One region of the Macrococcus bovicus genome, then DNA from elsewhere that is predicted to be linked to it. Evidence: riboswitches for the same ligand, from Rfam matches in the RefSeq annotation. Region 1 holds a riboswitch; the other holds the start of a gene.
The links. Region 1 has a riboswitch for S-adenosylmethionine ahead of QSV55_RS01850 (O-acetylhomoserine aminocarboxypropyltransferase/cysteine synthase family protein). Riboswitches for the same ligand answer to the same signal wherever they lie in the genome.

Region 1 (3,535 bases):
TATCGCGGCTGTCAGGGGTGGTGATGAGATCGGCGCCCAGCTGGTCATGTCTCGACAGAATGATGAGTTCGGACAGGTCCTTGTCATCAACAGTGGCATGTCTGGACTGCGGAATAACATAGGAAGGCGCAAGACCAGCTGTCAATGGATGAGGCGCCGTGACCTCATAACGGTAGACTCCTGTCAGTTTAGTGGGCAGCACCTTCTTTTGAACACTGAAAGAGTGATGAAGTGCAAACAGAGCGCCCCAGCAGATGAAAAGACGATAGGGGATGACCTGAAACCGGTCCAGCAGCATCCTCAGTTCCTTGCTGTAGTGAACCGCTTCAAACGACAGATGTTCAAGCGGTGCGCCTGTCACGATGAGGCCGTCAAACTCATGGGCGCTGCTGTCACTTGCCCGGTCGTAATAAGACTGACAGGTATAATAGGCCGGATTAGTGGACTCTGGTGCATTTATATAGGCGAATGTAAGGCTGACTGTATAAGGCACTTGATGCAGGATCGCCATCAGTTGATATTCAGCCGCTTTTTTATCCGGCATCAGATTGATGATCAGCAGCCGGATGGCAGCTGTGTCGGTTTTAGAACCGTCTATCTGCAGGCGACTCAAAGTCTCCGGGTGACCATTTGCCTGGATAACAGACATCTAGATCACACTGAACCCTTTTTCAAGGTCATGGATGATATCGTCAATATGCTCGGTGCCGATTGACAGACGGATGGTCTCAGGTCTGACGCCGCTGGCCAACTGTTCGTCAGGCGTCAGTTGAGCATGGGTAGTGGATGCCGGGTGAATGATCAGTGACTTGGCATCACCTACATTGGCGAGGAGAGAGAACAGGTCAAGGGCTTCAATGAATTGACGGCCGGCTTCGTAACCCCCTTTCAAGCCGAATGTGAAGATTGAACCAGCCCCTTTCGGCAGATATTTTTCTTTCAGCTGATGATAAGGGCTATCCGTAAGGCCCGCATAGTCCACCCAGTCCACCTGTGGATGGTCATGTAGAAACTGAGCGACTTTCTCCGCATTAGCCACATGGCGTTCGACGCGTAGGGACAGTGTTTCGAGGCCTTGAGCAAGTAAGAATGCATTGAAAGGTGAGAGCGCTGCACCTGTATCTCTGAGCAATGTCGTTCTGATTTTGGCAGTGAATGCCACGTCACCGAATGTTTCATAGAATTTCAGGCCATGGTATGAAGAATCCGGTTCAGTCAGGCCTCTGAATTTGCCGTTCGCCCAGTTGAATGTCCCGCCTTCTACAATGACACCACCGATGGACGTGCCATGGCCACCGATGAACTTGGTGGCTGAATGCACGACGATGTGGGCGCCGTGTCTGAGCGGCTGACATAGATAAGGCGAGGCGAAGGTATTATCGACGACAAGGGGGATCTCGTATTCATCTGCCAGGGAAGCGAGCACGCCGATATCTGCTATATTACCTTCAGGATTGCCGATGGTCTCGACGAAGAGTGCCTTCGTATTCGGCCGGATGGCCTCTCTGACAGCCGTGAGGTCCTCCGTGTCAACGAGAGTGACTGCAATCCCGTACTTACGGAATGTATGAGTCAGTAACGTGTGTGTCCCGCCGTACAGGCTCTTTGCTGCAACGATATGGTCTCCCTGTTCTGCCAGAGCCTGCAGGGCATAGCTGATGGCTGCCATGCCTGATGCGACGGCGAGGCCTGCTGTCCCCCCTTCAAGGGCTGCTACACGCGCTTCGAAGGCGGCAGTGGTCGGATTCGTCAGACGGCTGTAAATATTGCCGGCTTCTTTCAGGCCGAACAGATTGGCAGCATGCGTCGTATCATCAAACGTAAAGGAAGTGGTCTGATAGATCGGTAAAGCTCTGGCGTTGGCATCGTTCTTGTCAGGCAGTCCTGCATGAAGCTGAAGTGTCTCGAAGTGGTATTGAGTCATAGTGATGATCCTCCTTAAAGATAAAATAAAATACACTTATCCAGAGGGGGATAAGTGCACACGCACAGACTCATCTCTCAGGATATACCTGCTGGAATTAGCACCTTACTGAAAAGGTTGCCGGGTTTCATAGGGCCAGTCCCTCCACCACTCTGGATAAGTGATATTTAATTAATCCTAATCATAATCAGCTCGAACCCTCATGTCAAACTATTTTTTGACAATATTAAATTTTCTAAAAATATTGACAAATAAAAATCTGCTCTATATACTGACGATAATTTAATATTTTGAAAGCGAAAAAGAGAAAAAGTAATGACAGCATCTTTTTGACAGCGAGCTTCTGGTGGTGAAATGAAGCAAAAGAACTGTGATGAAAAATGGCCTCTTTGCTGCAAGCTGAAAATGTGAATGAGTAGGTGATGTCCGAGGGTTGGCGCTCGTTATCAACGTCAAAGTATACATCTGTGTACTTGCTGAGGTGCAGTCAGTGATGGCTGGACGAATAAAGGTGGTACCGTGGGCAGACCCCTCACCCTTTACTAACCAGTAAAGGAGTGTGGGGTTTTTTAATTTGCTATGGAATATGACATGTTGACCCTTTATGCGACAACTGAAGCCAAAAGAAGACAACTGACTCAAAACAGGGGAGGAATTATAGATGACAGTAAATAAAACAGTGACACAACCGAAATTTGATTATGTAGGCAGTTTTCTACGCCCGGAGATTCTGAAAGAAGCACGCGCTCAGTTCGAACGTGGAGAAATCTCTCAGGCGGAACTGACAGCAGTAGAGGACCAGGAGATCATCAAGCTGATTAATAAGATTGAAGCACTCGGCTATACGACTGTGACGGATGGTGAATTCAGAAGAAGCTACTGGCATCTTGATTTCTTCTTCGGCTTTAACGGAATTGAGCGCCAGTTACTGGACCAAGGTTATCAGTTCCGTCATGTTGAGACCAGAAAAGACAGTATTAAGTTTGTAGACAGAATCTCCGGTGATCATCACCCGTTTGTCGAACATTTCAAGTTTGTACGGGATCACGCGCCTGGTCATCTGACGGTCAGACAGACCATCCCTGCACCTGCTCAGCTGCTTGTTGAGCTGACACGTCCTGGCGTCAAGGAATCAGTGGAAGCGGTATATTCCTCCAGGGCAGCTGTGATAGATGATATTGTCAGCACGTATAAACAAGTCATTGATGACCTGTACAGTGAAGGGCTTAAGGTCCTGCAGCTGGATGACTGTTCTTGGGGTATCCATCTGTCAGAAGAGACGGCACGCAAGATTCACGGGGAAGGGAACGGTTCGACCATCCCACTGGATGAGCTGAAGGCAGAGCTGCTTGAGATTAATAACCGCGTCATCCATCAGGCACCTGATGACCTGATCATCAACACGCATGTCTGCCGTGGCAATTACCAGTCAGACTGGGCAAGTGAAGGGCCGTACACAAGAGTGGCAGATGAACTGTTCGGCCGGGAAGATGTCGATGCTTACTATCTGGAATATGATACGGAGCGCGCAGGGGGATTTGAGCCGCTGGAGAAAGTCAGCGGTGATAAGCATGTGGTGCTCGGTCTGATCACTTCGAAGTTCCCGGCTCT
Region 2 (3,535 bases), 820 kb from region 1:
TATCAGAATAGTCAGGTGTCCCGTCTTCTTCCACTTTGACGTTCTCAAGGATAGCGCCGTAACGGATGGCATCGTAGATCTGCGGTTCTTTCTCACGTGTCAGATCAATCGTTTTGGCATAGCAGCCACCTTCGATATTGAAGACCCCTTCATCGTTCCAGCCGTGCTCATCGTCACCGATCAGTTTACGCTGTGGGTCTGCTGATAATGTGGTTTTACCTGTACCTGATAAACCGAAGAAGAGGGCAACGTCCTTATTCTCACCGACGTTCGCTGAACAGTGCATACTCATGATGCCTTGCACCGGCAGGTAGTAGTTCATGACACCGAAGATCCCTTTTTTCATTTCGCCGGCATATTCAGTTCCGCCGATCAGGATGATCTTATGTTTGAAGCTTGTAATGATGAAGGTTTCTGATTTTGTGCCATCTACTGCCGGGTCTGCCTTGAAGTGAGGGGCAGAGATGATCGTGAATTCAGGATCAATAGCCAGGCCTTCCTCTTTTGTTTCAGGACGGATGAACATGGTACGGGCAAACATATTATGCCAAGCGAGTTCGTTGATAACCTGTAATTTTAACTGTGAGGCTTTACTTGCGCCGGCATAGCCGTTGAAGACATAGACTTTTTCCTTGTTATTTAAATAGTTCAGCACTTTATCGACTAACTTCAGGAAGACTTCCTCTTCAATCGGCTGGTTGACAGCACCCCAGTCGATCTTATCTTCCGTCTCTGCTTCACGCACGATGAAACGGTCTTTCGGTGAACGGCCTGTATATTTACCGGTTTCAGTGCGGATGGCGCCTGACTCAGTCAGTTCCCCTTCGTTATTCTGAATAATTTCGTTGATTAACTGTGTACGTGATAACTGTTTCAGTGTAGACGGTTTTTCCAGCAGCTGATTGATTTCTGCCACGTAATTTTCATTCATTTAATAATCCCCCATTAGATGATTGATATGCTGATGTAAGCATTTTCACTCATTAGTATAGCATAATGAAAATCATATGCCATCTCACATATTTAATGTTAGAAAATTCATAAAAATAGTACATTTTGAGTTTTTAGTTAAACATGTTGACGGTTTACACAAAGTTTAGTATTATCTTACTTGCGGATTCTCTTATCCAGAGTGGTGGAGGGACATGGACCCTTTGAAGCCCAGCAACCTTTTGAGTAAGGTGCCAAACCGTTTGCAGATCTCATCTGAACGATAAGAGTGAATGGACTTGTATTGTCGAGCCTTTCTCTCTTAACTGTAGGGAAAGGCTTTTTTCTATGGATTGAACCGTAATCATATATATAAAAGGAGAATTATCTATGGCAGATCGTAAATTATTTACTTCTGAATCAGTAACAGAAGGACACCCGGATAAAATTGCGGACCAGATTTCTGACGCAATTTTAGACGCTATTTTGACAGGAGACCCGAAAGCACGTGTGGCATGTGAGACATCAGTGACGACAGGTATGGCACTGATCGCCGGTGAGATCACGACTTCTACTTACGTTGATATCCCGAAAGTCGTGCGTGAAACAGTTAAAGAGATCGGTTATACCCGCGCAAAATTCGGTTATGACTATCAGACGATGGCTGTATTGACAGCGATTGACGAGCAGTCACCTGACATCGCACAAGGTGTAGACCGTGCGCTTGAAGACCGTGAAGACTTATCGGATTCAGACATCGAATCTATCGGTGCCGGCGACCAAGGCTTAATGTTTGGTTTTGCCTGCAACGAAACAGAGAGCTTGATGCCGCTGCCGATTTCACTTTCACACGAACTTGCACGCCGCTTAACAGAAGTACGTAAGAACGGTACGCTTGACTACTTACGTCCGGACGGTAAGACACAGGTAACGGTTGAGTATGATGAGAACAACAAGCCTAAACGTGTGGATACTATCGTCATCTCTTCTCAGCACCACGAGAAAATCGAGCTTGAGCAGATTCAGGCTGACATTAAAGAACATGTCATCAAACCAGTTGTGCCGGCTGAATTAATCGATGAGGAAACGAAGTACTTCATCAACCCGACTGGCCGTTTCGTTATCGGTGGACCGCAAGGGGATGCCGGTTTAACAGGCCGTAAGATCATTGTGGATACTTACGGTGGCTATGCGCGTCACGGTGGCGGTGCATTCTCTGGTAAGGATGCAACGAAAGTTGACCGTTCAGGCGCATACGCAGCACGTTACGTTGCGAAGAACATCGTAGCAGCCGGCCTTGCAGATAAAGCAGAAGTTCAGCTTGCCTATGCAATCGGGGTCGCACATCCGGTTTCAATCTCAGTGGATACGTTCGGTACAAGCGACTATTCTGAAGTAGAACTGGTGGAAGCAGTCCGCAGCACATTCGACTTACGCCCGGCAGGTATCATCAAGATGCTTGACCTGCGTCGTCCGATCTACAAGCAGACAGCAGCATACGGCCATTTCGGTCGTACAGACGTTGAACTGCCTTGGGAACAGACAGATAAAGCAGAGGCACTGAAAGCAGCTTTAGCGAAATAATAGACGATTATAAAGACAGGGAGCAGAGGCTTCCTGTCTATTTTTGTGAAATGAGTAGATCGGTCCAGTGTAAAAATAACTTTTTAATGATGAAAGCAGTTTTTATGTGCAAGTCTCTGCTCATTTATCTATGAAAATTACTGAACTTCCCGCTGAACTTCTTTATAATATGAATAAGACAATAAAGAAGGAGAAGATCTATGAACTTATCTGAATTAACCCCCCTGCATTATGGGCTGATTGCACTTGCTGTACTGGCACTTGTATTTCTTGTGCTCTGGCTGATGTCAAACGCAAAACGTAAACGTGAACAGGAAGAGCTGGCAGCACGTCATGAATCAGAGCGCCGGTCCTTAGCCGCGTCGCTTGAAGAACAGGCTGCTAAAGAACAGGCAGCGCAGGCGGAAGCCTTCGACGCTGAACGTCAAGACCTGAATCATCAGCTGTCGGAGAAGGCGACACAGATTGACAGTCTGAAGCTGCTGACAAAAGACGGCGGAGAATATCTGACTGACTTCACATTAATCCAGCTGAAGGATCGTCTCGTGCGCAATGAACGCATCCGTCCGGAAGATATGCATGTGCTGGCTAATATCTTCCTGCCTGGCCGTGATTTAAAGCGGACAGAACGACTCGCCCATCTCGTCATGACACGCACCGGCGTTTATCTGCTCGAGTCTTATTACTGGAAAGGGCATATTTATCACGGCGTCGATCAGTCACAGTTTTCAGTGGACCCGATGTTCGAGCACGTCTTCAGTCTGCTTGACCTGGATAAATATATCGAACACACTATCGCGATGGAACGTGATGCCGACCGTGACGTCGTCTACTTCAAATCGCTGAATCAGAATATCGCGGACTTGAAGCGTCATGCCGAGCTGCTGCAGGAGACATTGCACCTGCAATATCCGGTGACCCCTATCATGTATTTCAATAAAGAGGGACATGATGCAGGAACAATGGATAATTATTCTCGTGATAAGAATGTCAAGGTCATCGTCGGTGAAGACGAGCTGGA

Region 2: it holds a riboswitch for S-adenosylmethionine, as region 1 does, so the genes downstream of both, metK (methionine adenosyltransferase) here and QSV55_RS01850 (O-acetylhomoserine aminocarboxypropyltransferase/cysteine synthase family protein) in region 1, are expected to answer to the same signal.

What each region holds. Positions count from the first base shown of each region.
Region 1 covers NZ_CP128470.1:273,882-277,416, forward strand. Annotated here, with positions in the region: gene QSV55_RS01845 (homoserine O-acetyltransferase/O-succinyltransferase family protein) at 1-649, opposite strand, end outside; gene QSV55_RS01850 (O-acetylhomoserine aminocarboxypropyltransferase/cysteine synthase family protein) at 650-1,924, opposite strand; SAM riboswitch class I at 1,992-2,087, opposite strand; gene QSV55_RS01855 (5-methyltetrahydropteroyltriglutamate--homocysteine S-methyltransferase) at 2,586-3,535, shown strand, end outside.
Region 2 covers NZ_CP128470.1:1,536,383-1,539,917, reverse strand. Annotated here, with positions in the region: gene pckA (phosphoenolpyruvate carboxykinase (ATP)) at 1-931, opposite strand, end outside; SAM riboswitch class I at 1,121-1,220, shown strand; gene metK (methionine adenosyltransferase) at 1,321-2,514, shown strand; gene QSV55_RS08365 (nuclease-related domain-containing protein) at 2,715-3,535, shown strand, end outside.